DNA from 4 places in the Neobacillus terrisolis genome. Region 1 is predicted to be linked to each of the others. Evidence: riboswitches for the same ligand, from Rfam matches in the RefSeq annotation. Region 1 holds a riboswitch; each other region holds the start of a gene.
What was found. Region 1 has a riboswitch for cyclic di-GMP ahead of ACI48O_RS01105 (anti-repressor SinI family protein). Riboswitches for the same ligand answer to the same signal wherever they lie in the genome.

Region 1 (7,858 bases):
TGTATTATCGTCTAAAAATACTTCCTTCGTTTCTTTAACAAAGTCCATCACCTGTGGTGTTGCCTCCGTTAATTCCTCTACTTTTTCTTTTATAAAAAACAAATCATCACTTACCTGCTCAATCGTTTGGCGGACTTGCTCTGATGTTGCTTTAACCTTTTCAACGACTTCCTCTGGGTTTTTTATTATGTGGGTTACCTTTTTTGTCGTTGACTTGCAATTGGCCGCTACCGCATCACGGGTTGATTTGTCGAGCAGGCTCAAAGCTCCCCCTGCCAAAGCTCCTAGAAGGACCCCTTTCCAAAAGTTTCTTGCTTCACCCATTTATTCTTCCACCTTTCGAAGTTCCTTCTTAATCTGTTGCAGTAATTGGTCACAACCATCTTTGACTAAATGATAAACTTGTTCAAAATTTCCTGTGTAATACGGGTCTGGAACATCTTTATCATGATGCTGATCAGTAAAATCGAGAAGTCTTAAAACCCTCGCTTTAGAGTTAAGCTTGTTTAATTTTTCAATATCCTTTTGATTTTGACTATCCATCGCAATAATATAATCAAACTTTGATAAGTCTTCTGAGTTTATTTGTCTGGCCACAAGTCCATCTGCGTTAATCTGGAACTTTTCGAGAATGTTTTTGGTTCCTTGATGCGGGGGATGTCCGATATGCCAGCTGCCTGTTCCAGCAGAATCAATTTGGATTGTATCCTCCAGGCCTTGCTTTTTCACAAGATCACGAAACACAGCTTCAGCCATTGGAGACCTGCATATATTCCCTAAACACACGAATAATACTTTTATCATTCATTTTCCTCCTTTTCCTTATTCTCTCGATATTTGCATGAACTTTCAAGTCCATTAATCAGCTTGGTTTGTTTTCGTTGACATTCATTTATGAACATGAAAAGATGAGGGAAATGAACTTAGAAAGGATGACCCATTGGATGAACTTATCCCAAAAGTCTGTTGAAAATGTTGAATTCATGATCGAAAAAATAAAGGAAAAATTAAAGGTATTAAATTTTGGTGCCATTAAACCGTCCCATTTTGATGAGGAAATGTACGAAGAGCTTAAAGATATTTACGACCTTGTCATGAAAAAAGAAACCTTTAGTATTAGTGAAATGCAAGCAATTGTAGAAGAATTAGGAAGCCTGCGTAAGCAGGATTAATTGTTATCCACGGCCATACATCAAAAAAAATAGGGGATTTCTCCCCTGTTTTTTTTCGGTTGCAAAGTCACACTTTTAATCAATTTTATTGCTCTTCTTGTTCTGTTAAAATAATTGGTCCGTCCTTTGTAATCGCGATCGTATGCTCGTATTGAGCTGAATTTTTGCCATCGATTGTTCGAGCTGTCCAGCCGTTATTGTCCATCTTTGAATCCCAGCTCCCAACATTAATCATCGGTTCAATTGTGAATACCATTCCCTCTTTAATCCGGCCACCTTTACCTTTAATTCCAAAGTGAGGGATATCTGGTTTTTCATGAATAACCGCTCCAATTCCATGGCCGATAAAATTCCGAACGACCGAAAACCCTTCAGACTCAGCATAGGATTGAATGGCATAGCCAATATCTCCAATTCGATTTCCAACTTGAGCCTGCTCGATGCCTCGGTATAGCGCTTCCTTTGTCACAAGCAAAAGCTGCTTATTTTCTTCAGAAATCTCCCCTACACCATAGGACCAAGCCGAATCAGCTAAATATCCATTGTAATTAACCACCATGTCAACCGTAACAATATCTCCATCCTTTAAAGGCTCCTGACGAGGAAACCCATGGCAAATTTCATCATTTATACTAGCACAAGTAGCATACTGATAGCCTTGGTATCCCTTTTGCTCAGGGGTTGCACCGTGCTCAAGCAAAAAATTCTCAACAAACTGGTCAATTTCCCAAGATGAAATGCCCGGCTTAATTAGTTTAGCTATTTCTCTATGACATGCTGCAAGAATTTCACCCGCTTTTTTCATTCCTGCAATTTCTCGATCTGATTTTAAAATAATCATTTACGTTCCGCCTTTCTCAACATCTGATGCTTCTATAATAAATGTATATACATAAATAACTTGCTTTGTCATACTTTATTAGTATATCACGGATCTATGTAGATACTAACGATTAGCATTCAATGTGTGACAAACTATTCAAATTATTTCACCAAAATTTTTCGTTCGTTGTATGGAACATTCTTTTCACCTTTGTTATAATAAAATTATATTTTAATTAAGGTGTGTGAAGCTTAATGATAGGTGATCGTGTTAAAAGGCTTCGTCAAGAAAAGAAAATGTCATTAACAGAACTTGCAGACCATGCTGGGGTTGCAAAATCCTATTTAAGTTCATTGGAACGTAATCTCCAATCCAATCCTTCAATCCAATTCCTGGAAAAAATTGCGAATGTGCTTGGAGTTTCAATTGATTATTTTATTCTTAATAAACCGAATACAGACCAATTAGATACTGATTGGATTAATTTAGTAAAAGAGGCCATGGCTTCAGGTGTAACAAAAGAGCAATTTCGAGAGTACCTTGAATTTAATAAATGGAAAATAAACCAAAATAAAGGCAAAGAGACTGACTCATAAGCGTTCAGACTCACTCCAAATTTCATACCCTTGAGGGATATGATTGGCAGTGAGTTCTGAACCTTTTATTTTAGAGTCAGCCTCTTAAATTAGAATTTAGGCTCAAGGCAAAAGTCTATACTTTCTTCCGTTCGTTCTTCCACCTATTCCTTCTTCCCCATATGTACCTGATAATTCATTATTAAACTGTTTTTCCTTTTAAAAATAATCTTATTTCGTCTTTATCAATTCCTAGTTCTAGCGCTTCGAGGATCAGCTGAACCCATTCTACATCCAATTCATCATTTGTTTTTGATTTTGTAGTCATTTGTTCCTCCACCTATACCAGGAAGTCCAGCCACCATAGTACACTTCTTATGGAAATGACCTTAGATCTGTGACTTTGCGTCCCTATTTTTCAATAGGTTTGCCCTTATCTGCATCGTTTTTCTTATATTTTAACTTGTCTGAGGCAATAAGTGTGTATTTTTTTGTCAATTTAGAATATTTTTTTAATACAAATTTTGACAATGTCATAATGATTATTACCTACATTAGCTGAACTACCTTTTTAAATTTCCTGAAACTGGAGATACTACACCAAATTGCTACTAGTCCATTGGTAATGTGAAATGTTGTCGATAAGTTTTTGGTTAAATTGTGAACTTTATGTGTCTATTTTCTGAAAATTTAGATAAAATATTATTATATATTCAACCTATTTAATATAAGGGGGTATTTCCATGACGGTTTGGCATATTGTAAATATCGTTGGTCCACTTATTATGATGGTTGGTTTCGGATTCTTCCTTGACCATATTTCAAAGCCGGAAGTACCAGTACCTATTGAGGAAAGTAAAGAGTAATGAAATATTGATCAAACGGTCATGACCATAGTGGTTGATGACCGTTTTTCTTTTTTTATATAGGTGTTAAATTGGGCTGTTGATTTCCGCTCCAGGCGCTTGCTTTCCGCGGGGCGGGCGGTGAGCCTCCTCGGAGCTAAAGCTCCTGTGGGGTCTCGCCTGTCCCGCTGCTCCCGCAGGAGTCAAGCGCCTTCCGCTCCAATCAACATTGCGTAAAAAATCAACACTGAGCTTTAACAGATAGTCGCAGTAACGAAAGCACTAAGCAACATATTAAAGAGCTTTTGCAAACATCATTTGTAATTGAAGTGACGTATACTTATGATAGTTTACATCTATCTAAATTTTCAGTTTGACCGTCAAAACAATTTAGGGAGAGGTGGTTCAAGCATGGCAAGAGAAGTACAATTTGATGATAAAAATGTAATTTTAAAACTGAGTGGTGCAACAGCACTTTTCTCCCTAAGATTCCACTTAAAAATACCTTTTAACACTATCAAGAGTGTATATGTTGACAGTTTTGATGCCCCCCAATGGATGCTTCGGATGCCTGGAACTTCTATCTCCGCCCTGAATATTTTCGAAGGTAGTTTTAAATACGCTAATGAGTGGTACTTTCTCTCTTACGAAAATAAAGTTCCTTTGCTAATAATCGAACTGGATGGTCACGAGAAGTATAACTATGTGATTTTTGAAATTGATAACCCTACAAATGTTGCTTTTGAAATCCGTAAACATCTCCGAGAACTGGAAAGTTTATGATTTTTGGGCAAGACCGAAAATCGCTCTTTTTTTCTTTAAATTTTTAACAATACACTTTAACAGAGGCATAAAGAAAAATGATGCTCATGGGGGGTGAGCATCATTCTCTGAGTGTTATATTCAATAAAAATATTGGGGGGTTTGTGAACTATTGAACAATTTTATTATATACCAAATTGGGTGATTTTTGTGTGAAGGAATTGTGAATAAATTCACAATAGGCTATTGTTATATAAAATTTTTGCACATTATTTTATGTTCCTTCGGGCATGCTACAACTCAGAAAGAAAGGAGTGGTCATGTTGGGGCGTGGTAAAGCTTACGAGCACAAGAAAAAAAATCATCCCGGCAACTTTCCGGAAAACAGCATAACTGAGAAACATTCAAAGGAAAGAATTGGCGATGAAGAACTAATTGTCGTTCAAGAAGCATTCAAAAACCGGGTTGATGGAGAAGAAAATACTTAACAATAGTTCTTTGGCTGTCGTATAAGATACGATGGCCAATATTTTTCACTCTGAGATATCAGCCAATTTCCAAAGATCCACATTCTTTAACCAGTCTGCCATTGCTTTAATATCCTTCGCAAAAACTCGATCCTTCTTAATGGTTTCCACTACTTTTCTCCCCTCCAGATAACATTCCCTTGTCGCATCTGCCATCTTTTCAATCCCCCAAAACTCCACCGCTTGCATGGCACAGATGAACTCAATCGCAATCACAAATCTTGCGTTCGAAACAATTTGATAAGCATGTCTGGCGGCGATCGTTCCCATGCTAACATGGTCTTCTTGGTTTGCAGATGATGGAATTGAATCGACGCTTGCCGGATGTGCTAACGTTTTATTTTCTGAAACAAGTGATGCTGCGGAATATTGCAGGATCATGGCTCCAGATTGCAGGCCAGGTTCGGGGCTTAAAAATGGTGGCAGATCATTTAATTGCGGATTTACTAAACGTTCAATTCTTCGTTCGGAAATATTGGCTAGTTCTGCGACAGCAATTTTCATAAAATCCATCGCCAGGGCGATTGGTTGGCCATGGAAATTTCCGCCTGAAATTACTTGTGAGTTAAATATTAGTGGATTGTCGGTGGCCGCATTCATTTCGATTGTAAGCTTTTCTTTTACGTAATCAAGTGCTTGCCATGTAGCTCCCAGTACTTGTGGAATACAGCGAAGTGAATAGGCATCCTGAACACGAAGCTGCCCCTGATGTGAGATTAGTTTACTATTTCTTAAATAAGCTCTAATCCGCTTAGCTGTTTTGATTTGCTGTTTATAACCTCGTACTTTATGGATTTCTTCAGAAAAAGCATCGATAATTCCCCGTAATCCTTCAAGAGACATAGAAGCAATTAATTCGCTTTGAAGGGCTAGTCTTTCCGCTTCAAGATAAGCAACTGCCCCCATTGCGGTCATCGCCTGCGTTCCATTGATTAAGGCCAAGCCCTCCTTCGCCTCTAGCCTGATCGGAGAAATTTTTTCTCGCTTAAAAGCTTCCATTGTCGGAATCTTTTTTCCATCATAATAGACCTCTCCTTCTCCGATTAGGAGGAGAGCAAGATGGGACAATGGTGCTAGGTCACCACTTGCACCTAAGGAGCCTTGCTGAGGAATAACGGGATGAATGTTCCGGTTTACTAATTCTACTAATGTTTCAATCACAACTGGCCTTACCCCGGAGTACCCCTTTAGCAGTGCATTTGCCCGTAGGACCAGCATGGCTCTCGATACTATTTCCGGAAAGGGCTCCCCAACTCCACAAGCATGTGATCGAATTAAATTTAGTTGTAAATCTCTAACCAGATTTTGATCAATTAGTACATCACTGAATTTACCAAATCCAGTATTAATCCCATAAACAATTCTTTTCTCTGAGACAATTTTTTCAACAACCTGTTGGCTTTTCTCAACTCGTCTTAAGCTTCCTGTTACTGCAGAAATTGTTTCATTTTTAAATAGTATCTTAGAAAGTTTTTCTATTGTTAACGATTGTCCCGTTAAGATGACCATCCTCTTTTCCTCCTTTAAAGAGAAAAATAAAGAAAAGGCTGGTCTGTTCAAACAATTAGGTTTGAAAGATTCCAGCCTCTTAAAATCAGTGATGTATGATTATGTTTGGCACAATTTTTTGATGAAGATGATAAAAATCCATCCCTTATCTACTATAAACATATGCATCAAATCAATTTTCGTGAACTTGCATTTATTTCTTAGCCATGATAAATAAAATTATTGTTTAGTTTATTAAACAAATACTCTTCGTTTGAAGGGCTATTGGTGACCCAAAATTGCAATACGTAAGAGATTTAGGTAACTAATAAAGGCTATTGGCGACCCAATTTACAATACGTATGGGATTAAGGTAACTAATAAGGGCTATTGGTGACCCAATTTGCAATACGTATGGGATTTAGGTAACTAATAAGGGCTATTAGTTACCCAATTTGCAATACGTATGGGATTTAAGTAACTAATAAGGGCTATTGGCGACCCAATTTACAATACGAAAGAGATTACGGTAACTAATAATGAAAATTGACGACCCAATTTACAATACGAATGAGATTACGGTAACTAATAGTGAAAATTGGTGCCCCAATTTACAATACGAAAAGGATTTGGTAATTAATGATTTCGAAAAAATCAACAGTATCGTATAACATGGCCAATTTCTTAAAAATTTTATAAATACTACTTTAATTTTAAATTCTTTAGTGCATCAGCTAGTGCTGTATTAATTGGTTCATCTTCTTTATTTTGCTGTTTCAAATATTTTTGTACAGTTCGTTTATCTACTTTTCCGCGAGACTCTTTATTACGGCGTTCCTGGAATGAGGATAGTTTTTCGCGATAGCCGCATTTACATGTGAAAATTTGCCCGTCGCCTTCTCCGCGAAGCTCTAGTTTTTTGTGACATTGCGGACAACGTGCATTTGTTACCCGAGCGACATTTTTGCGATGGCCGCATTCCCGGTCCTGACAAACAAGCATTTTGCCCTTTTTACCATTTACCTCAAGCATTGGTTTACCGCAATCTGGGCATGCTTTTGTCGAGATATTATCGTGTTTGTATTTTTTATCGCTAGCTTTAATTTCTGCTACAATTTCTTTTGTGTAACTTTTCATTTCCTTAATAAATTCATCTTTTCGCAGCTTGCCTTTTGCGATAGCTTCAAGTTTTTGTTCCCACTTAGCCGTTAACGCTGGAGATTTTAATTCATCAGGCACAAGGTCTAATAATTGTTTTCCTTTTGAAGTGATAAAAATTTCTTTACCCCGCTTCTCAATCAAGAAAGAATTAAACAGCTTCTCAATAATATCTGCGCGAGTTGCAACTGTACCTAATCCTCCAGTTGACTTTAATGTTTCGGCAAGTTGTTTATTTTGTGCTTCCAAATACTTTGTTGGGTTTTCCATTGCCGATAGCAATGTAGCTTCATTAAAACGTGCTGGAGGTTTGGTTTGACCTGATGTTTGTGCGATTAGTTTGATATTTACTGTATCCCCTTTTTCAAAACGAGGTAAAATTTGCTCTTTCAAGTCATCTACTGAATCATCATCTTCAAAGTGATTATTATAAACTTCCTTCCAACCACTTGATAATATTGTTTTCCCTCTAGCAACAAAGCGCTCATCGCCGATTTTTGCATGGAGT
Region 2 (7,858 bases), on a different contig from region 1:
AATCTATCTCGCAACGTCCAACGCGCGATGACACTTGAACAACTATTTGCGAACTGCGATTATATTACTGTTCACGTTCCTTTAACAAATGATACAAAAGGAATGTTCAATAAAGAAACATTCAGCATCATGAAGGATGGAGTAACGATTTTGAACTTCTCTCGTGGTGAACTGGTAAATGAAATTGACATGGCTGTTGCACTAGAAGATGGAAAAGTTGCAAAGTACATCACTGACTTCCCGAACGAAAATGTGTTAACAATGAAAAATGTTGTGCCAATTCCACACCTTGGTGCATCAACACTTGAATCAGAAGAAAATTGCGCAATTATGGCTGCACGTCAAGTGAAGGACTTCCTTGAAACAGGAAATATCAAAAACTCAGTGAACTTCCCGAATGCTTACCTTGATTACACAGGTAAACGCCGTGTCGCTGCATTCCACAAAAACGTTCCAAACATGGTTGGACAGCTTACAGCTGCTATCTCAGGCTATGATTTGAACATCGCTGACATGGTAAACAGAAGCCGTGGCAATTACGCTTACACAATGATCGACATTGACGAAAAAGTAAACGGCGACGTCATCCCTGGCCTTGAACAAAAAATCAACCAAATCGAAGGCATCGTAACAGCCCGAATCATCTAATCACCTGTTTGACACAGGGGGACGGTTCTCCTGATTCAATTTTGAGCGTTCTTACGACTAAAAAATGAAGCTGACCTAAATGTAAGAAACTACATTTATGGTCAGCTTTTTTGATTTTGGTAAATTTTCGTGAATACTGGGTATAGTGAATGACTAAACTGTGACTTTTGGTATATTGATTTCCACGCCTCTATGCTATCTTAAAATTAATCATTTTGAAGTAAAAATGTAACATGGAGGGATACAGATGAGTTGTGGATGCAGTTCAAAATTAAAAGATGGACAAGCTATTGTGGATCATGTGAAGGAAAAGGGGAAAGAAAACTTTGCTCCAGATGTGGCACATGAAATTACATGTGAATGCGGAGAAACATTTGTATTAGAAAAAGTAATTATGAATTGCCCAAAATGTGAAATGACTTACGCAGTAACACCTTGCGGGTCAAGTGATAAAAACAATATTAAGCTTGCAGGGATAAAATACGCATAAGTAACAAACAAAATAACAAATGGCCCCCCTTATTTGATGAGGGGGCCTATTTGTTATGTACATCCTCATTGAGGAAAAGTTCCTTTTCTTAGGGAGTGGACATCGAAAAATGAATCACAAAAACCGTCCCTCTATTTCAAACCAATTTGCACATTATAGGTTTGGCCGTCGTTCAGTGTAATGGATAGTTGGTAAGTGCCGGATGTTAGGCCTTTTGTACTTAGATTGAAGATATATTGGTTGTCATTTAAATCATATCTGAAGAAATTTCCAGTTGTGGCAGCGCTTGTTGAAATGGCTTCCTCTACTCCGCTTGCATCGGTACTAATTTTTTGGTAATAAATCGAAGCAATAGCATCCGTAACAAACGCCCCGTTCGCATCTTTTAACTGAAACTTCACAGGCACTGTGCTGCCAGCTTTAAAAATACTTGTCCCATTTTGGTTGATTGGTTGAAGCACTCCACCGAAATCGTATTCAACAGTATAGTGAATCTCAATTTCATTACCAGCCTGATCTTTAACAGTGATAGATTTCTCTCCAACTGTGCTCGTATCGAGTGTTCCGCTTTCCTCAGAAGCAAGGCCAGATGTTGCATCACTTGCAGTCCAATTTACCACTTGGTTTAGCTTATAGGCCCTGCCATTTTCAATCCCTTCAAAGACCGGAGCTGTTTTATCAAACTTAATTGTAATCGGATCGGAAGAACCTGTATTTCCTGCATAATCTTTAGCGGTTCCGATAATTTCATGAGTACCGTCTTCAGTAACTGTAACAGGGGCGCTAACAGAACTTTCATCAACGCCTGATCCACCTTCTTCGTCCTCAGCAGTGAAGGTTACCGTTACATCCTTGTTATACCATCCATTTTCATTTGGGGAACTGTCAGGTGCACCAGTCACAACTGGTTCAATCGAATCATACATGTAGGAAAAGCTTACTTCTTCACTTTTATTCTTTGCAGCATCAACAGCAAATAAAGTTACGGTATTTAATCCTTGAATTGGAGTTGGTAATGCCAAGCTGTGTGTTCCAACGTCAAAGAAACCTTTTGATTCACCATTAACAAAAACTTCACTAGACTCATCTAAAGAAAACTCAAAACCCGCAGGCAGTGAAGCAGCATTAAAAATGCCATTTATTGAATTTACTAAAGTTAAGATTGGAGCAGTTGTATCTGCTGGAGCTGGTGAGTCTGCAACAACCTGAATCGTAACGTAATCTCTATCTTTATTCCAAACCTGATTGTTTCCTGTTGTAACGTTTGAAGTCATAATAACCTCCAGGGAAAGTGGACCAGGGGTGGTACCTTCCGGAATCGTGTATTTAAGATCAATAATTTTTGGAGTATTAAATTCACTGGCTGCAAACTCCAACGTTTTATTATGTTGAGTTTGTCCGCCAAGGTTAACTGTAACCGTAGCAGCATCTGTTGCTGGTTCTTTCCCGCCACCATCTGGGACAAGCTCTATTTGAACAGGTACAGTTATTGTTTCACCTGGTTTACCTGAAATAACAGTGTTCTCTTGAGCGACAAATTCATTTGCAACTAATTCTCCATGAGCTAATACTGAGGTAGCTGGCAGTATACCAGAAATAGCAATTGCAGCAGTTGTGTAAAGCGCCTTTTTCGTTAAAATATTAATATAGCTTTTTTTCATTTTAAAATCCTCCTCTTAATAAAGGTAAGAGGGTCGGTTACACTACTCGCTCCACTAAGCCCAAGTGTCCAAATAAAGGCTAAGCATCATTACGCCCCTTTAAGTTGTCAGGTGCCACTGAATCCTCCAATGGCCGAATAAAATTTGATAGTACATTCGTATCAAATTCAGTAGAATATTAAAACGATTAATTATATAGTGCTATACACCTATACTTTAGTGGCCACTAGTATATGTAAAAACCTATATATCTATTATATTCGATATAAAGAACAACGAAATGAAATTTAGTCGACAAATTCCGGCATACCCTGAACTGTATTGAGGAAATTCTACATGGATTTTAATCCAACCCTAGGGAATTAGTATGTTTTTTATCACTGTAAAATAATACTATGTTATTACCATACAAAACAAAGTATGATATAAGAAACAACTAAAATATAGCAGGTAATAAAAGAGGGTAACAGATGGAATTGCATTCTGATCATATATTGCTACAAATGTTAATGGTTTTATTCCCGATCATTTTACATCAGGCTCTATTAAACAATCGTAAATTAGAAGAAAAAGAGTCCTTTTATTGGGGAATGGTTTTTACGGTTACAATGGGATTGTGTTTAGCTTTTGCTATAAAAATAGATGACGGGGTTTTTCTAGATTTGCGAATGGTTCCGTGGTTTTTAGGTTTCATTTATGGAGGAAAAGCAGTAGGTATTTTTGTCACAACCTTTTATGTGGTGGTTCGCTTCTTTGTAGGTGGTGACGGAATGATCCCTGCTTTTATCGTATTGCTATTAGGAAGCCTGGTGATTTGGAGATTCCGAAGCTACTATTTAAAATGGGAACGAAAGAAGAAGATTCTCTTTTCAATCCTTTTTCTTATCATTTTATCTAGCTTAATCCCGGTTTTTGGAACTATCCTATTAGATAAATCATTAACAACGAGTAGGCTTTTCATCAATATAGGATTTGTTACAACAAATGCGATAACTTTATGGCTCGCTGTCCATTTGATGGAGTCCTATCAAGAAAAGCAGGATTTAGTAAAAGAAATTCAAAAAAACGAAAAATTACAAGTGGTTGGACAGGTGGCAGCAAGTGTAGCCCATGAAATTAGAAACCCAATGACGAGCGTCCGTGGATTTATTCAATTACTGTCAGCTTCAAAAAATATAAATATAAATGAAAAAAACCAACTCCAACTATGCCTGGATGAACTTGATCGAGCAAATGCGATTATTTCTGATTATCTAAGTTTAGGGAAAAATCCAGAATTGGAGCAGCATGCGGTGTTGGATATTACCAAACTTGCTACGCGATCCGTCGATACGCTTACTTCTTATGCAACGATAAATGGTGTGAATATAACTATTGATGCTTGTGTTAACGCTTATGTTATGGGCAATAACGGACGATTCCAGCAAATGCTTGTGAATCTAATTAAGAATGGGATTGAAGCAGCCCGTCCAAATGGGTATGTAAAAGTGAAGGTTTCCATGATCGACCAGCAGGTAGAAATCATCGTTGAAGATGACGGGGTAGGAATGACGCCTCAGCAAATGGAAAACATCGGTCTGCCCTACTACTCAACAAAAGAAAAAGGAACAGGTCTAGGACTAATGGTTACTCTCCAAATCATCAAAGAGATGAATGGAATTTGGAACGTATCAAGCCAGCAAAATAAAGGGACTGCTTTCAAAATTTACTTTCCATCGGTTAAAAACGAATAACAAATAGAAAAGTTCAGCTGCCTTGAAGCATAAAGAGGTAGCTGAACTTAATTTATATTATCGGTAGAATAAATAAGATTTTTTATTTGTACTCATTATCCTGAGGTTGATAATTTTAAAAGAATAAGAGGAGTATTTGTTATGAAGATAAGTAAACAAAACGCAGAACATTACATATGGGGAGATAGTTGTGATGGATGGCATCTAGTAAAATCTAAAGAATTAAGTGTCATTCACGAAAGGATGCCAGTAAAAACTTCAGAAGTGAGGCATTTTCACAACCAAGCACGTCAATTTTTCTTTGTTTTATCCGGTAATCCCACATTAGAAGTCAATGGTGAACGTATAATTTTAAACCCTCAAGAGGGAATTGAAATAGCACCTTTTACACCACACCAAATGATTAATGATTCAAATACGGATGTTGAATTTTTGGTAATTTCTCAACCGACGAGTAAAGGAGATAGAGTATTAACAAAAGAGTAATTTGATTAGGTATTCAACTAATAGGGAGAGCGTTGAAGATCGGAGTTGTCATTACTGACAGCTCTTTTTTTGTCCTAAAGGTCAGTATTATTTTTATCAGCAAGAAATGCCAAGATTATTTAGCAAAAACAATATGTTATAATTATCCAAAATAATGTTTTCAGTTACATTCTTTTGTAATGGGTCACGAAAATACTTCTTATAAAGTAATCCATAAAAAGGAGAAACCTATGAAACACATAACCTTTAAAAATATAAATCATCTAGGCAAAGTTGTATTTGAAAATGAACTATACGAACATATTCATAATCCTGAAATGCTGTTAATGTATGATAGTAATTTTATTAAGTTTAAAAGAACGCCGTCTTTGGCTGAATTAAAACAAGCCGAACATTATTTAAGTTCGTTTCATTTAAGATTTGGGCAAGAGCATCTTAAGTTTTATTTCCCTGAAGGTGAAAAATTAACTTCAGAACTTATCGGTTATTTAAATGGATCGCAATATCAGGTGGGCTTTTTAGAGTTATATGCGATTCAACCTAATCAATTTCCCGCAGTGAAGGAAGACCCGGAAATCAAAATCCAACCAATTACGAATGCTTATTTGAATGAATACTTAGAATTTCAGTATGAACAGGATAAACTGTATGGCATTGGATACGCTGAGCAAAGACGGGAACAGCACAAGAGGAATTTTCATAACGAAAATGTGCTCCAACTACTTGCTTATTACAATGGGATTCCAGCGGGTTCAGTGGATATCATTCTTTCGGAGGATACAGCGGAAATTGATGGTTTAACCGTACTAGAACCGTTTCAGAAAAAAGGCATTGGGAGCAGGCTACAAAAATATGTGATGGAGCATTATTTTGATAAGACTGTCATTTTAGTAGCCAGCGGTGATGACACACCGAGGGAGATGTATCGCAGACAAAACTATCAATACCTTGGATTTAAATATGAAGTGATGAAGGTTTATCAATAATATATGAGTTTACAATGATGCCAGTTTGTTTTCAATTAGCTGGCATTTTTTTTGTTGGAAAGGCCATTGAGAACCGTTTTTTCGAAATCAACATGATACTTATAACCAATAAGAGATATTGGTGTAAGTTTTAACAGAAAACAACCTGAAATTTATAACCAATAAGGGTTATTGGTGTAAGTTTTAACAGAAAACAACTTGAAATTTATAACCAATAAGGGTTATTGGTGTAAGTTTTAACAGAGAACCACATAAAATTTAAAACCAATAGCAGCGATTGGTGTAAGTTTTTACAGAAAACATCATAATTTTTACAACCAATAAGGGCATTAGGTAACCTATTTTCAAAAATCATTGTATTTTCGGTTACTAATCGGGCTTTTTTTCACCCGTACAGCGTAATGGGATAAGCCCCATACATCTTTTGGTAATAATACGATATTTAATTGAATAAAAATGATATGAAATTTGAATTTATAAAGCCGAAAATGACTAGAGTAAAATCTGGAGGGGATCTGGTGAAATCAGTTGGAATCTTAGGCGTTGGTCAGGCAGGTGGCAATATAGCAGGGATAGCATCAGCCTTGGGTTTTCAAACCGCACTTATCAACACGAATCAACGTGATGGATTAGTGAACACCAGCGTAGAAAAGAAGTATTTTGTTCCAGGGTATAATGGTGCTGGTCAGGATAGATCATTGGGAATTCAAGCCGTTCGTGACCACTATATCGAGATAATTGATTTTGTGAAGCGGTCATTTAAGGGGGTAAAGCTGTTATTAGTAGCCTTCTCTACAGATGGGGGTACCGGATCTGGAATGGGTCCAATCTTGATTGATCTTTTATTAGATCAATTGTCTGGTTTAAAGGTCGGGGCTATTGCGATCGTCCCGGAACGAAACGTGCTAGCAGGGAACCGGATCAATACTTCGCAGTGTATTGAAGAACTCTCCAAAATCGATACAATTTCATCCGTTTTTCTCGTCGACAATGACCAGGTCCGCAAGCTGAATCCACAATCAAGCAAACAGGAAATATACTTGTCTGCGAATCATCAAGTAATGGAAGCAATAAATCACGTTCTTAAAGTCACCCAAAAAAGCTCGTTTTTCGGGAATTTCGATGAAACAGATCTTATGAATTTACTTGCCACAAGAGGGGTAACGATCATTGCGTCTACTCCGATTAACGATGCTAAGACAACGGCAGATATATCTTCTAAAATACAACTTTCTTGGGCGAATTCGATATTCTGCCCTGTTGAATCACAAGGTGTCATTCGAGCTGGGCTCATTTATGAAGGGCCAGAAAATATTTCAAAGCTCATAAATGTCCCGTCCATTTTTCAAAAGGTGGGCGAACCGTTGCAGTTATTCGAAGGAACCTATATTTCAGATGCTGATCCAACATTCACAACAATACTTGCCGGATTATCCTTTCCAACCCGTCGCCTTCAAAACCTAGAAGAATCTCTAGAAAGAAATAAGGATCGATTACAGAAATTAGTGAATAAGGAATACACCCAGACCTACAAATCACGGGCTACATGGGCAACCGATCTAAAAGCAAAAAAACCAGAAAAACAAGCTGGATCACTAACCCTGAAATTATCGAAGTATCAGAAATAGGAGCAAGGGGACGGTTCTTGTGATTCTTTTTCGGAATTTGAATAAGAAATCATCGCTCAACAATGAAACTGAATAGAACCGTAGCTATTCAAAAATGGAGCAGTCTGTGAAAAGAAGCTCACAACCTTTCAGTAAATAGGTTGTGAGCTTCTTTAAGTTAATACGGGGGCAAGCGTTTTTCATTGATTATCCTAATTTCACGAGATATTCTAATATTCATAAAAAT
Region 3 (7,858 bases), on a different contig from region 1:
AGAGTGAAGGTCGTTCCTTCGGTGAATTCAGAGCCATTAATAGAATAATAGGTCGATTTTACTCCACTTAATTCATCACTGGAGGATAGTTCTACATTAACTATATCTGAATACCATTTATCCTCTACATTGCTTGCTGTAGTTGGAGCAGTTTTGTCCACTTTTACCTCAATCGTCTTCTCGCCTTCAATATTGCCGGCATAGTCGACACTATAGAAGGTAACAGTGTTTACTCCTTCTTGATCAACGATGAAGCTGGTTCCTTCTTTTAATTCAGAACCATTCACAGAATAATAGGTTGTATAAACACCAGAAAGGTCGTCGACTGCTGTTAACTCAACAAGGACATCGTGGTTATACCAATCTACATTTGTATTAGCAGATGTGACTGGTGCATGGTTGTCCACTTTTACCTCAACAGTCTTAGCTTCCTCAAAATTACCAGCATTATCAATACTATAGAATTGAATGGTATGAACCCCTTCTTCGTTCAGTGCAAAATCTGTGCCTTTAACAAATTCTCCACCATCAACGGAATAGTAAGTTGCCTTCACACCAGAAAGCTGATCGACTGCAGTTAATTTCACATTGACATTTGTGTTATACCAATAGTCAGCTGTATCAATCGTTGTGATTGGTGCTTCCTTATCGATTTTAACTTGAACTGTATTAACTCCTTCAACGTTTCCAGCATTATCGACGCTATAGAAAGAGACGGTATGAATACCAGCTTCGCTTATAAGCAATTCGGTTCCTTCCACAAACTCTCCATTATCAACAGCATAAAAAGTGCTCTTTACGCCGCTTAAGTCGTCTGTTGCATTAAGCGTTACAGCAACATCAGAATTTGACCAGTCTAGAGTCGGTTCGGCTACTGTAACTGGTGCTGTTACATCCGTAGGGGTTGGTGCACCAATTTCAACAGGGATTTCTGCGTATGCAATCGACTCTGTTCCATCCGCTGTAACAGGAACAACAACATAGACATAAGAGCCTTCTTCTTCCTCTTTTACGGTAAAGCTTGTATCAGATGCTCCTCCTACTAGGATTCGTTCACCGTCAACTACTTTATAAACATTATAGAAGCTTGCTTCCGGTACTTCTTCCCAAGCAAGCGTTACTTCATTTCCGTTTACCGCTGGTTCGGCTGGCTTTGGTGCATCCAATAGCGGCTTAACCTCCGCAACGACAATATTGGAATAGCCTGATTTACCAAAACGGTCCGATTTAGCAATTACAGTATATTCATGATTGCCTTGTTCTAAATTTGAAACATAGTAGGAGGTTTTATCCGTTGTTGTGATTAATTGCGGTTCCCCATCTACAATTTTGTAAATCTCGTATTCTGTTGCATACGGTACAGACGACCATCCAATCAAGCCACTATTATTCGTATCCATTAATAAAGAAATTTTAGGTGCCTGCATTTGAGGAAAGTCTACCGTAACGGTAAATGGTTTTGCAGGTGATTCACCAAACCGTTCACTAACGGAAACTAGTTCAAATGTATAATCGCCTTCTGGAAGATTACTTAAATAATGAGAACGGTTTGAAGTGGTCGTAAGTAATTCCTTTTCACCGTCTTTAACTAGATACAATTTATATTGATCTGCATATGGTGCAGCAGACCACATTAATAACAAGTCATTTCCGTTATAAAAATACGGATAAATTTGTTCAGGTGCATTGATGACTGGATAAACGACATTAACTGCCGTTTTACTTCCTACTGTTGTCTCCCCGTAACGGGCATTATAAGCAGTCACCTCAAAAACATTTTCACCAGCAGGTAAGCCAGAAATGTATTGCTTTAACTCCGTTGTTGTTGCAACTAATGTTCTTTCACCATTAACAAGCTGATACACTTTATATGATTCAGCAAAAGATACCGCCTGCCATCTTAACAACACATTATTAATATCATTAATATAGGCATTTAAGCCGGCTGGAGCAGCCATTTCCGGAAAAACAATGTTTACAGCAACAGAGCTTGGCGCTGATTCTCCGAATTGGGTATTGTAAGAAGTGACTTCATAAACACGATCACCTTCTGAAACATTAGCATAATATTGACCAGTTTTCGTGGTTGTAGTTAATAATTCCCTTATACCATTTTTAACTTCATAAATCTTGTAACCTGTTGCAAATTCTGTTGCATTCCACTTTAATGTAACGTCATTGCCATTTGTGATTGTTGAAGTCAATCCACTAGGTGATTGCATAACAGGATATTTAATCACAACGGGTAAATAAGCTGAAAGAGGAGACTCTCCGGTACTATTAACGGCAGTTACCGCATAGGTATGAGTTCCTTCAGTAACACTTGTTAAATACTTATAATTATTGGTTACTTGGAATAATAAAACTTTTTCTTCGTCCTTAATTTCATAAACCCGGTAGTTTGTCGCACCGGTCACCGCATCCCATCTCAACAATACATTATCTACTCCATCTGGATAGTAACGTAAATTGAGCGGTGCTGTTAGATTACTTGCAGCAAATGCCGAAGTAATCGGTAATACTAACTGCAAAAACAGGATGGCTAAAACAAAAATAGCTAATTTTTTCCTTATTAATCGCATACCTTTTCCTCCTATTAAAATGTGAAAAGCATTTGCGAAAAAGGCACTCTATTGTGGCAGCCCGGCTGACATACTAGAAAGGTTAGTCCCGCAGCTTTGCGTCTTACAGTTTCCCGTAATTTGCCCTTTTTCACTTTCTAAGGAAATCAAAGTTCCACATCACTCCTTTCCCCAAAATACAGGGTAAAAAGAAGTCCCTTTTTCTAAGAGACTTCTTTTTCATTTGAGTAAATAGAGTAATTAGAGTGTTAGGCTATTAACCACGAAGTAACTGTAATACACCTTGAGGCTGTTGATTAGCTTGCGCAAGCATCGATTGTGCAGCCTGAGAAAGGATATTATTCTTCGTGAATTGCATCATTTCTTTCGCCATGTCAACGTCTCTTAATCTAGATTCTGCTGCTGTTAAGTTTTCAGATGAAGTACCAAGGCTGTTGATCGTGTGCTCTAAACGGTTTTGGATTGCCCCTAATTTAGAACGCTCAGAGGATACTTTACCAATTGCACCATCTAACACCTTTAATGCGTCTTCAGCACTAACTTCACTCATTAGTGAAATGTTTACGCCGTCTTTCTTAAGCCCTAAAGCTACTGAATCCATCGCATTAATGCCAATTTCCAATGTTTGTCCAGCGTTCGCACCTACATGGATTGATACCGTATTGTTAGAAGATCCTACTGTAATTGTTGAAGTAGAAGCAGCTGCGATCGTATCTTTAAATGACAATTGTAAATTTGAAACTTCCACAACAGAGTTGGAACGAACAGCAATTCTGCCATCTCCAGTTCCAGCAGCAGCGTCTCCATTGATATCAACTTGTGCGATGAAGTCATTTGCATTTCCGGCAACTTGAAGTTGTTCTAGTCCACCATTTAGACCACCGTTCATTTCAGTGTTAAAAGAAGAACGGTCGATTCCCTCTGAAGATTTTGCATTAATCGTTAATGCGCTAATATCATTGGCAGCTCCTGATTGACCTGAAATGACCATTGCATTAGCAACGGAAGCTGATCCATCTAGACCCTCAGCACCTGTTCCAAGAGAAGTGAAATCTCCTGGTGCTGCACTCATCGATACGTCAGCTGCACCTAATGTGTTTTTAACAGAAGACATAAAGTCGTCTAGCGTGCTTTCTGCGGTAACAACATACACAGAAGTTTTTACTTCACCACCAACAACAGCAGATAGAGTGATTTCGTCGCCAACCTGCAAACCATAGTTTGAAATTCCGTCACCAAGATCAGTCATCTTCGTTCCACCCGTTACTGGTGCAGCTGCGCCACTGTGATCCATTAATGTTCCTGTTTGCCACATTGCTGCAGTAGCACTAGCAAGTGGGCCAGATGTTGTAACTGTTGTTGTTCCAGCAGCAGCTGTTGCAGAAGCTACTACATTATCAACGGAACCGCCTGTTGATTGAGCGAATTTCGCAGTTTTAGAAATATCACCGTTTAAGATTTTAAAGCTGTTAAATTCTGTATCAGAAGCAATACGGTCGATTTCACCGATTAATTGGTTTACTTCTGTTTGGATGTTTTCTTTGTCTTGTGTAGTTGATGTTCCGTTTGCTGCTTGGTTTGAAAGCTCACGAACACGTTGAAGAATGCTGTGTGTTTCGTTCATTGCACCTTCAGCAGTTTGGATTAACGAAATCCCGTCTTGCGCATTGCGCTGTGCTTGATCCAAGCCACGGATTTGCGCTCTCATTTTTTCAGAGATTGCAAGACCAGTTGCATCATCTGCTGCACGGTTGATTCGAAGACCTGAAGATAATTTTTCTAGGTTTTTTGCTGCTGCATTTGAGTTTGAACTAAGTTGATTAAACGCATTAAGAGCTGAAATATTGTGATTAATTCTCATTACTTCTTTTCCTCCCAGTTGCTTTATATTTTTATTTTTTGTCTTGCTAATATTAATTAACGACACTTTGTTTTACAGTGACGAGGGGCTGTTGAATGTTTTTGTGAAAAAATAAAAATAAAATAGGCAAATGTACCCAGAACGCTTGATGTATCCGGAAACATTTGCTTATTTTTCTATTAGGCTGTTTTAAATTGAGCTGGGCTGTTGATTGCAGAGAGAGGTGCTCCCTTTCCGCGGGCTCGTCGTCCGGCCAAAATTGTTAAAGTTGGTCATTTGAAGTGGTCATGTGACCAAAATAGAAGGGAAAAATCGCCAAAGTGGTCACATGTGAATATATACTAGAAGACGGACATGTAGAATAGGTCCATAATTGGCCAAAACGGAGCTGGAAAAACGCAAAAGTGGCCAGTAGGAGGTTTCCACTGGCCAAAATGAAGCTTACAAATCCCAAAAGTGGCCAGTAGGAGGTTCCCACTGACCAAAATGAAGCTTACAAACCCCAAAAGTGGCCAGTAGGAGGTTCCCACTGGCCAAAACGAAGCTTACAAACCTAAAAAGTGGCCAATAGGAGGTTCCCACTGGCCAAAACGAAGCTATCAAAACCAAAAAGTGGCCAATAGGAGGTTCCCACTGGCCAAAACGAAGCTATCAAACACAAAAAGTGGCCAATAGGAAGTTCCCACTGGCCAAAATGAAGCTAACAAAACGCAAAAGTGGCCAATAGGAGGTTCCCACTGGCCAAAACAAAGCTAACAAACCCAAAAAGTGGCCAATAGGAGGTTCCCACTGGCCAAAACTATTACCGAACAACAATAGCCTGACTGCCCATTTGTTCCCACGCGCTTATGAAACTTTCCCTAGCTACCTTTTGATTTTTAATCCCATACGGATTATTGATATAAATCGTTTCTCTGTCATATCCGGTTATCACAACGCTATGCATTTTATAAGTAACATCAACCAAGCCCTGCGGAGTTTGCCATGTTTGCAGATCCTCCAACGGCGCCAAGGTAGTAGTTGAAATCACCCAGACCGGGTTCCCTTTGCCTACCTCTTCAAGGATTCTCTCAAACGGCAGGTTGGTGAGGTCTGCCACTTCCGCCCTGTCGCCACTGAAAGTTTTGGCTAATTCAAAAATCGGACGATGATACACACCTAAGCCGGGCCCTTCTTCCATATTGCCGACGAAGCCTAAATTGGGATTGCCGAATTCTCCATTTTGATATTGTAACGGAACTCTTGCAATCGCTTCTGCCAATTCATTTTTTGTAACGTGAATTCCTTTAAAATTTAACAGCATTGCTAAACTAGTAACCTCACAGCCATTATACAGCCGCGGGGGATCATTTTGATTCAACAGAGGTACATCCAGCTTGATTTCGTGCACGATTTCATTCGTAATGATTTCTTTCGCTTCTGCTATTGGTGGATTTACTCTAATAACCATAGAAGAAAACACCTTTTCTTCTAAAAAAAAATACCCTAAACCAATAAAGATCATGGAGCTCATAATGATTACTCCAAAATCGACTGTATATTTATTAGACAATGGAATTCCCTCCGATCATCATTGGTCCTTTGTGGTTTTACTCTGTTAATTTAGTCTGTTGATTTCCGCTCCGGGCACTCGCTTTCCGCGGGGAGCTCCTGGAGCCTCCTCGGCGCTTTGGCGCCTGTGGGGTCTCCAGTGACCTCTATATCCCGCAGGAGTCGAGTGCCCTCCGCTCCAATCAACAAAATGCTCTAAAATCAACATCGGTCTTTAACAAAACCTTTAGTTTAAGAAAACTTTTCTTCTATTATATATAAGCCTATTTTTAGGAGATTCCTATTAAAGGAAATTCGTAGAGGAAGCTATAATTGTAAAGGGTGAACCAAAGGCAGTTTCCTTTCCCTTGGTTCACCCTTATATATAAAAGGGGCGGAGATTCATGCTGAGTCGGGAGAGACTACACATGTTAGTTCCTTATCTTAAAAAATCAACGAGTGTTTGCTGAATCGCCTTTGCCCCTGAAGATAAGGCTGCATTGAGAATCGTTTGCTGTGTTGTAAAGTCGGTTATCACCTTCGCTAAATCCACATCCTCTGTTTTAGAAAGCAGTTTTTGTGTATTAAGCTCGGTCTCTTGCAGGCGGTTTAAACCCATTTCCAATTGATTAACATTTGAACCCACAATGGAGCGGTGTGCCAATAAATTATTCATCTGTTTATCGACACGGTTTAAAAATCTTTCTGGATTATTTCCATTTTCAAGCTCGAGCGCGATTTGCTCGACAGTTTCAAACAAATTTGCATCTTCGCTCTTGAAATTAAAAACATCGGTACCATTAATATTCACTTTCATATATTGGTCTTGTCCAATATTCCATGAAAGAACATTCGTGTTTGTACTTGCGAAAGCTCCATTCAAAAAGGGAGCCGTATCCGTATCGGTACCGGCAAACAAAAAGCGGTCTCCCATTCTCGCATTGGCAATATTGCCAATCTGGTCCTTTAAAGCGCGAATTTCTGTAGCAATCGTGTTTAAAGAATCTTGGTTATTTACCTCATTACTGCCTTGAACCGTCAATTCTCGTACCCTTTGCATTACCTGCGTTAATTCATTGAGGGCATTATCTGTTTTTTCCAGCCAATTTAAACCGTCTTCCGTATTCCGTTTAAATTGCTCAATTTCTGTTAAGGCAGAGCGATGGGACATAATTTGAACCGCTTTAACCGGATCGTCAGATGCTTTATTAATCGCTTTACCGGAAGCGATTTGCTCTTGGTACTTGCTCATCGATCGATAATTCTGCTGAATATTCTTGATTACCTGGTTGCTTAACATGTTTTGAGTGATTCTCAACCCGCTTACCTCCGCTCTTAAATTCCGACTCTTCCGGTTCCGTTTATTAATTTATCTAATACTTCATCGACTGCCGAAATATATCGTGAAGCCGCATTATAGGACTGCTGAAACTTGACCATATTCGTCATTTCTTCATCAATCGAAACACCGGAAACAGATTGGCGCTGATTTTCAGCCTGTTGAACGAGTATTTCGAAGTTATTTTCCATTTGGGTTGCCTCTTGGGTTTTGATTCCCGTTTCGCCTACAATGGAACGATAAAAATTATTCATCGTTGTCGATTGATTAGAAAAGTTTATATTTTTAAACTTTAGATTGTTAATTAAATTAGCGTTTTGTGCATCTCCTGCATTCGCCTCTTTAGCGGCTGCAATTTTATTTAAAGATGCCATGATAGTAGGATTTACGGTAATCTCGCTGGCTTTTGTTGGATATCCTGTTTCACCCTTGATGACGAAAAATGAAAAACCATCTATCGTCGCATTTGGATCTGCTTTTCTATTTTGAATGTCATCTAAATTCAAAGCAGTTTCGTGAATTTGATTAACTTCCCTGCTAAAAACC
Region 4 (7,858 bases), on a different contig from region 1:
TTGCCAATAACCAAAAAGAAGACATCAGCCAATATTCTAATATGATTAACAAAGAAGTATCGTGGGTTAACAGTGAGACGGGCCAAACAGAAACAGGAGTCATTAAAGGTATTGTAAAAAAGGATAATCAGTTTTATTATCAAATTAACGAAGCTGAGATTCCTGTAGGCGATATTATATCCGCAAAAGAAATGTAATTATAAAAACTAACATCAATCAGGAGGTCATATAAATGCTTCGTTCATTAAACTCAAGTGTGTCTGGTATGAAAGGGTTCCAAAATAAATTAGATGTTATCGGTAATAATATCGCCAACGTCAATACAGTTGGCTTTAAAAAGAGCCGGATTATGTTCCAGGACGTGTTAAGCCAAACTGTCCGAAGCAGCTCAAACCCGGTCCCAGGTGGGGCTGGTGCGATCGGTTCAGGTGGAACAAACCCTGTGCAAATTGGTTTAGGTGTAAAAACGGCTTCAATTGATACGTTGCACACTCCAGGAAGTCCAACAACCACTAACCTTGCCTCAGATTTATATATTGATGGAAATGGATTTTTCGTGGTTCAAAACGATAATGGAGCTAAATACCTTACGAGAGCAGGAAACTTCGACCGTGATGGTGCGGGGAACTTAGTGAATCCTCAAGGTTATAAAGTATTGGATGCCAACCGTAATCCAATCGTTATTGATTCTGATGCTTATGTCGCTTATACAATCGATTTCAATGGGGTTATCAAAGGGATTGCAGCAAACGGCACCTCCACAGAAATTGCCACGCTTGGAACTGTTGTGGTATCCAATCCGGGCGGATTAAAGAAAGTGGGCGGTTCACTGTATGAAATTACAGGAAATTCCGACACGGAAACAAATATTGATAACTTGATTAAACGCCGAACCGATAATAATGCAGGTCAAATTGTCTCCGGGCAGCTAGAAATGTCCAATGTTGACCTTTCAGAAGAAATAACCGAAATGATTATTGCACAGCGCGGTTTTCAGGCAAACTCAAAAGTAATCACGGTTTCCGATTCGATTTTAGAGGAGTTAGTGAACTTAAAACGATAATAGTTAAACAAATGAGGGGAAGTATTTAAGCTTTCCCTTTGTATCTTTTTGTGGTGGTGAGTGAGAAAGTTGAAATCAAGAATCGTACAAAATAATAGTGACATTAAAGTATATGATTTTAAAAAAGCACTTCGTTTATCTATGGAGCAGGTCCGAGTTTTAACGAGAATTCATGATAATTTTGCTTATCAGCTTGCTTCGTCTATTTCTACTCAGCTCAGAACAATTGTTGAAGTGGAAGTAGCTTCTGTTAATCAAATGTTATACGAAGAATTCATTAAACAATTACCGGCGTTTACGATTTTAAACGTGTTCGAGACCTCTGAAAAAGGCCGAATGATCATGGAATTGAAGTCTGAAATGGCTTTTGCCATTATGAATCGCCTCCTTGGCGGCAGTGAAATGCCGGCTTATCCTGAAGATAAAACAACTTTAACTCAAATTGAAAAAAATATTCTTCACAAGCTGTTTGAGGGATTTGTCGTCAATTTAAAGAAATCCTGGAAGGACCTAATGAATTTAAATTTAGAAGTGATTGAGATTGAAACTAATCCTCAATTTTTACAGGTCGCGATTCCAAATGAAACGGTAATTGTTATTGCTTTTAATATTAAAATCGGCGATATGTCGGAGCTCATGCATATTTGCATTCCTTATATTATTTTAGAACCGTTTCTGCCTAGATTATCATCCTATCAATTATTCTCCACCCGTAATAAAACGAAAAGCAAGGAAGAAACCAGTGTCCTAAAGAACAAAATTGAAGAACTGAAAATCCCTTTAAGCGTGGAATTAGGACGGGCGAAAGTATCGATTGAAGAATTTTTATCGTTAAATGTTGGCGATGTGATCCAGCTCGACCAATTATCGGACGAACCGTTAAAGGCCATGGTCGGAAGGGAAGTCAAGTTCCTTGTCAAACCGGGAATAAAGAAAACTCGCCTTGCAGCTGAAATCGAAACTGTTTTAGAAAAAGAGGGAAAAAAAGATGAGTAATGACGCGAAAATTTCTAAAGAAGAATTAGAAGCGCTCCTTGGGGAAAGCGAGCAGGAAACGAAGCCCTTTTTATTTGCCGATTTAGAAGAAGAGTCTTCTAAAAGTGGACTGGAGGATTCGGTCAATTTAAACCTGCTAATGGATATATCGTTAGAAATCGTGGTTGAATTGGGAAGAACAAAGAAAAAAATTAATGAGATTTTAGATCTGTCACAAGGGTCGATTATCGAGTTAGATCGTGTTTCCGGCGAACCAGTTGATTTATTAATTAACGGAAAAATAGTCGCCAAAGGAGAAGTTGTTGTTATTGACGAATATTTCGGCATAAGAATAACGGAAATTTTAACTAAAACGGTAAATTAATATTAGAAGAATGGGTGCTCCAAGTCCAATGGCTGTGGGAACACCCATTTTTTGTTGATGTAACTAGAACTAAACGCTTTAAAGAAAATGCCGTTATTCTCTATTAGACAATTTTACAAGCAGTTCGGAGGAATAAATGATGATTTCTAATGATCTTCGTTTTTCTGGATTAGTATCAGGAATGGATACTGAGACACTTGTTTCGAAATTAATGGACGCGGAAAAACTACAATTAAATAAAGTTTTGCAAAATAAAACAAGAACGCAATGGAAAATGGATGCGTATCGTGACATCAATACGAAATTTTTAGATTTACGCTCTTCGATGCAGGATCTGAGACTTGAATCAACCTTTAAACGGAGTAAATTGTCTTCGTCTGATACAAGTTTAGTAGACGTATCATTAAAAGGGACTCCATCCAGAGAAGAGTATGTTATTTCCTATGCCAAGCCATACCAAGCGGGAACGCCTGCCTCAGTTAAATTTGCTGCTGCAGGTGTAAGCAGTGATTCCGCTCAGTTTGGTACTGGGAAGGGATTTAGTTTTACCTTGAATAATGAAACGGTTGAACTTACCAGCAGCGATACAATGAAAAGTTCGATTTCAAAGATTAACGCTCTTTCGGACAAGACTGGGGTAACGGCAAGCTATTCAAGTGGTGACAATGCGATTATTTTCACTTCTAAAGACCCGATGACTAATATAAATATTGCTAATCTTTCCAATAGCAGCAATGTATTAAACATCGCAGCAGGTATGGTCAGTGAAACACAAAATGACTTCCCGTCAGGTAATGCGACTGGTGCAATTGGAAGCTCATCAACCAAATCGGTAGATGGTGAGGTAACCATTAACGGGGTTAGCATAACGATTAAAAGTAATAACTTTACCTATGATGGAATCGCCTTTAATTTAAAATCAGCCATTCCAACGGGCAGTACTCTGACCGTTACGAAAAAAGCTGATGTGGATTCTATCTTTGATGGAATTAAAAGCTTTGTAGATAAATATAACGAGACGATTAAAACGTTGCACGAGACAATAGATCAAAAGCGCTACCGAGATTTCAACCCCCTTTTAGATGAGCAAAAAAAGGAAATGAGCGAAAAAGAAATCGAACAGTGGGAAGAAAAGGCGAAAAGCGGCCTCCTGCAAAATGACCGGAACATTGCTGGAGCAATGGATAAAATGAGAAGTGCACTAAGCGCAAAAGTAAGCGATAAAGACTCAGCAACAATAAATAGTAACTTTGATACATTAGCTGAAATTGGTATTACAACGAGTACGAATTATCGAGATAATGGCAAGCTGGTTATTGATGAAGCCAAGTTAAAAGAGGCGCTCGAAAATAATATTGAAGATGTATCCCGTTTATTTTCAAAGAAATATGAGACAAGCAATGTTGAGAATGATACAGTGAATAGCTCCGAGGAATTTCAATTTAGTGGTGTTGCTTGGAGGCTATATGACCAAATCAATGAAACGATCAAACAAATAACAAAAACGGCAGGTATTACGAGTGATTCAACCTTGTCTAAAGCTTTAAAAGGCTTGGATGATCAAATTGACTCTTGGGAGAAGAGGCTCGAAAAAAAGGAATCGTATTATTGGAAGCAGTTCACGGAAATGGAGAAAGCGATCCAAAAGGCTAATACGCAAAGTGGATGGCTAATGCAGCAATTTGGTGGGGGAATGTAATCTTGTTTAAGAGGAAAGAAGAATTATTAAGAGAGTACTACCACCTTTCTTTACTATTAAATGAAATGAACCCACAATCGATTGATCCTATTCAACGGCTTTTAGATGAACGAGAACAATGCATTACAGAAGTAAACAGACTGGATCGGGTTTATGGAAGAATGATTATGAATCCAGTTATTAAAGAGCAGTTAATAAAAATTATCAAAGTAGACAGGGCGATAAAAGAAAAATTACAAGCAATGAGGCAATCTGTTCTTGCTGAATACTCAGCTGTTAAAAAAGAGCAAACGATAAAGCATCATTATGGAGAGCCCTCAGTCGTAAATAGCGGCTTCTTCTATGACAAAAGAAAATAAGGCGAAGGATTGAAAACAATGTCATTGAAAAACCCTTATCAGGCTTATGAAAATAATCAAGTATTATTGGCCAAAGGTGAAGAACTGACGCTCCTTTTATATAAAGGTGCAATCAAGTTTATTGAACAAGCCAAAATGGCCTTGGAAAAAAATGATTTTACAAGAGCGAATAATCGGATCAGCAGAGCGCAAAACATTATCAGTGAATTAATGGTAACGCTAAAAATGGACATTGAAATTTCTCAATCATTGATATTACTATATGACTATATGAAACGAAGATTAATTGAAGCGAATTTAAAAAAGGATCCGCTTATTTTAACGGAAGTTCAAGAGATGCTCTACGAAATACAAGACACTTGGGCAGAGGCAATGAAGCTAGCAAAACCTTCTTAACGTGAACATTTTGTTAAGAAGGATTTTTTTTGCTTTTTTTCATTGTTATATTTGGAATATCATTGTAATATTATTTTAATAGACAATATTCGATAATAATCGATAATTTATGTCCGTAATTTTGCGATTTTTTTAAAACAATAATTAGTACATTACAATCCGATAAAGGCAAACCTGGGGAAATCCAGCGACGCAAAGCTACAGGGGCTAAGGTCACCAATTATGGGTGATGATGCCAGCCAGCTACCGAAGAGAAGAGTACCTTTATTAACTATTCTTCGGAATAGTTTTTTTTTGTCCAAAATTCCTTTATAAAGAACGACAAATAATTCCAAAACAGGTGATAACTCGTGCAAACAAACTTTACTATTCTCCAAAACGCACTTGATGCTTCTGTGTTGCGACATAATACCATTTCAAACAACTTAGCGAATGTCAACACTCCAAACTATAAGCCACAAAAAGTGATCTTTGAAGAAATTCTAAGAGGAGAAATATCAAACTACAGCTTCAGTGGCAAGTTGACGAACTCGAAACATATTCCGTTCGGGAATAATTCAATAAACAAGCCATATGTGGCCGACCAACCTTTCACGATGCAAAATAACGGCAATGGTGTAGATGTTGATAGTGAAATGAGTGATTTAACAAAAAACCAAATTTGGTATCAAACATTAACCTATCAAATAAGTGAAGAGTTTAATCTATTAAAAACAGCTATTAGAAGTAGATAGGAGATAGATTATGTCAATGTTTCATTCATTAAACATAAGTTCTTCTGGTTTAACCACGCAACGTTTAAAAATGGATGTTGTTTCAGCAAATATCGCTAATGCAACGACAACACGAGGCAGATTTGTCAACGGTGAATGGGTTCCATATCGCAGAAAAATGGTTGAAGTACAACCACAAGGTACGGCGCCGTTCAGCAAATATTTAAACAGTGAAATGAATGTGAATGGTGTCAAGGTGACCAAGATTTCTGAAGACAAGACTCCGTTTCGGCCAGTCTATGATCCCACTCATCCAGACGCAAATAATGAAGGCTATGTCATGATGCCAAACGTTGATATTACGAAAGAAATGGTTGATCTGATGAGTGTTTCAAGGGCATATGAAGCAAATGTTACAGCATTTAATGTTGGCAAAAACATCGCAATAAAAGCATTGGATATTGGAAAATAAGGAGCACTGAACGATGAATATAGATCAATTAACTACTTATCAAACACCATTGTTTGAAAATAATCGGGATATTAAGCCTGCTTCAACTTCAACCACCTCATTTTCATCTGCTTTAGGAGAAGCAATCGGAAAGGCAAATGAGATGATTGTTCAATCAGAAAAGCTTTCAGAAAAAATTGCAACAGGTGAAATAAAAAATATTCATGATGTGACGATCGCTGCTCAAAAGGCGCAAATAGCACTGCAGTTAACTACGCAAGTAAGAGATAAGGTCGTTGAAGCTTATCAAGAAGTCATGAGAATGCAAGTATAAATACGGCTTATCTTTTATGAAAATAGCGGAGGATATATGAATAAATTCGTTGATTTTAAGGAAAAGATTACACAGTTTTGGAAAAACGTAAGCAAAAAAAATAAAGCGATTTATATTGGATCATTTTTGGGGCTTATTGTCATTCTGAGTGTGGCGATCTTCTTTGTTTCTAAGCCTAATTTAGTTCCGTTATATGCGAATAATTTAAGTCAAAAAGAAATAGGTGAGATTAAAGGCGTTCTCGATAAACAAGGGTTTACCGAGTATGAAATAGCAAGTAATGGGACCCAAATTCTAGTTCCTAATGAAAACGTTCCCGACCTCATCGTAAATCTAGCCTCGGAGGGTTTGCCGAAAAACGGTTCAATCAGCTTTTCCGAACAAACAAAAGACTTAAAGTTCGGAGTAACAGAACGCGAATTAGATGTAATGGAAAGGGAGGTTATCCAAGCTCAATTGGCTAACCTTATCAGCAAAATCAGTGGGGTAAAAAGCGCTGAAGTCATGATTACCCTGCCAAAAGAAAGTGTCTTTATTCGGCCTGAGACAGAGGACAAATCGAGCGCATCGATTATTGTGAACTTGGAGCCGGGTGAGGAGTTGGATACAGGTCAGGTTAAAGCGCTGTACCATTTAGCTGCAAAAAGTATCCCAAACCTGCCAGAAGAAAATATCATCATTACCGATCAAAACGGTCAATTGCTGGCATTGCCAAAAACAGATGATTCAACCTTTGAAGAATTGGATGGCTACGAGAAGCAAAGACAAATCAAGCAAAAGGTAGAGGCGGATATTCAGCGCAGTATTCAGCAAATGCTTGGTACGATGCTCGGACAAGATAAAGTGTTAGTCCAAACCTTTGCAAAACTAAACTTTGATAAGGTAAAAACAAATCAAAGCTTAGTAGAGCCTGTTGATCCAGAGGCGAATGAAGGAATCGCTGTCAGCGTAGAAAAGGTTACCAAAAGCTACAGCGGGCAGGGCGCTGTGCCGGGCGGAGCGGATTCTCCTGCAGAGGATATTGAGTACCCTGCGGCGAGTGAATCAGAAAATAACGAGTACGAGGAAGTTCAAAATCGAGTCAACTACGAATTTAACCGGATTACGAAGGAAATTATTGAAAGCCCTTATACGATTGAGGACCTTACCATTAATGTTGGGGTGGAGCCACCGGAACCTGATGATCCACAGTCGTTAACCCTTGAAACACAAAACAATATAAAAAGCATTATTTCAAATGTAGTTCGTACCGCTATAGATAATAACGGCAATTCGTTAGAAGATGACGAGATAAATAATCGAATTACGATATTCCCAAGAGAGTTTTCCGGAAAGACAGCGAGTGCAGCCGCTTCGTCTTCAGCCGAGGAAAAAGCTTCTTATTTATCCTATATTCTGTGGGGAGTTTTAGCCCTTATCTTGATTGCAGCGGGTGTCTTTTTGTGGAAATATCTCAGTCGCAAAAGCAAGCTTTCTGCTAAAC

Region 2: another riboswitch for cyclic di-GMP. It lies ahead of ACI48O_RS17110 (PxKF domain-containing protein); the one in region 1 lies ahead of ACI48O_RS01105 (anti-repressor SinI family protein).
Region 3: another riboswitch for cyclic di-GMP. It lies ahead of ACI48O_RS15530 (OmpL47-type beta-barrel domain-containing protein); the one in region 1 lies ahead of ACI48O_RS01105 (anti-repressor SinI family protein).
Region 4: another riboswitch for cyclic di-GMP. It lies ahead of flgB (flagellar basal body rod protein FlgB); the one in region 1 lies ahead of ACI48O_RS01105 (anti-repressor SinI family protein).

Annotation. Positions count from the first base shown of each region.
Region 1 covers NZ_JBKFGH010000002.1:146,337-154,194, forward strand. The annotation lists gene ACI48O_RS01080 (YtxH domain-containing protein) at 1-324, opposite strand, end outside; gene ACI48O_RS01085 (low molecular weight protein-tyrosine-phosphatase) at 325-804, opposite strand; gene ACI48O_RS01090 (DUF1128 domain-containing protein) at 945-1,172, shown strand; gene map (type I methionyl aminopeptidase) at 1,258-2,013, opposite strand; gene ACI48O_RS01100 (helix-turn-helix domain-containing protein) at 2,250-2,591, shown strand; gene ACI48O_RS01105 (anti-repressor SinI family protein) at 2,773-2,898, opposite strand; cyclic di-GMP riboswitch class I at 2,916-3,012, opposite strand; gene ACI48O_RS01110 (hypothetical protein) at 3,314-3,436, shown strand; partial or broken gene ACI48O_RS01115 (IS1595 family transposase) at 3,676-3,792, shown strand; gene ACI48O_RS01120 (hypothetical protein) at 3,827-4,198, shown strand; gene ACI48O_RS01125 (hypothetical protein) at 4,501-4,665, shown strand; gene hutH (histidine ammonia-lyase) at 4,711-6,213, opposite strand; gene ACI48O_RS01135 (DNA topoisomerase III) at 6,895-7,858, opposite strand, start outside.
Region 2 covers NZ_JBKFGH010000027.1:122,935-130,792, reverse strand. The annotation lists gene ACI48O_RS17120 (phosphoglycerate dehydrogenase) at 1-648, shown strand, start outside; gene ACI48O_RS17115 (hypothetical protein) at 896-1,138, shown strand; gene ACI48O_RS17110 (PxKF domain-containing protein) at 1,270-2,799, opposite strand; cyclic di-GMP riboswitch class II at 2,822-2,905, opposite strand; gene ACI48O_RS17105 (ATP-binding protein) at 3,270-4,532, shown strand; gene ACI48O_RS17100 (cupin domain-containing protein) at 4,674-5,018, shown strand; gene ACI48O_RS17095 (GNAT family N-acetyltransferase) at 5,249-6,004, shown strand; gene ACI48O_RS17090 (FtsZ/tubulin family protein) at 6,523-7,632, shown strand.
Region 3 covers NZ_JBKFGH010000024.1:84,999-92,856, forward strand. The annotation lists gene ACI48O_RS15530 (OmpL47-type beta-barrel domain-containing protein) at 1-2,582, opposite strand, end outside; cyclic di-GMP riboswitch class I at 2,635-2,717, opposite strand; gene ACI48O_RS15535 (flagellin N-terminal helical domain-containing protein) at 2,839-4,443, opposite strand; gene ACI48O_RS15540 (C39 family peptidase) at 5,246-5,893, opposite strand; gene flgL (flagellar hook-associated protein FlgL) at 6,413-7,291, opposite strand; gene flgK (flagellar hook-associated protein FlgK) at 7,309-7,858, opposite strand, start outside.
Region 4 covers NZ_JBKFGH010000024.1:74,240-82,097, reverse strand. The annotation lists gene flgD (flagellar hook assembly protein FlgD) at 1-197, shown strand, start outside; gene ACI48O_RS15510 (flagellar hook-basal body complex protein) at 233-1,063, shown strand; gene fliM (flagellar motor switch protein FliM) at 1,124-2,059, shown strand; gene fliN (flagellar motor switch protein FliN) at 2,052-2,423, shown strand; gene fliD (flagellar filament capping protein FliD) at 2,560-4,122, shown strand; gene ACI48O_RS15490 (hypothetical protein) at 4,125-4,481, shown strand; gene fliS (flagellar export chaperone FliS) at 4,500-4,877, shown strand; cyclic di-GMP riboswitch class I at 5,035-5,128, shown strand; gene flgB (flagellar basal body rod protein FlgB) at 5,228-5,611, shown strand; gene flgC (flagellar basal body rod protein FlgC) at 5,622-6,062, shown strand; gene fliE (flagellar hook-basal body complex protein FliE) at 6,076-6,375, shown strand; gene fliF (flagellar basal-body MS-ring/collar protein FliF) at 6,412-7,858, shown strand, end outside.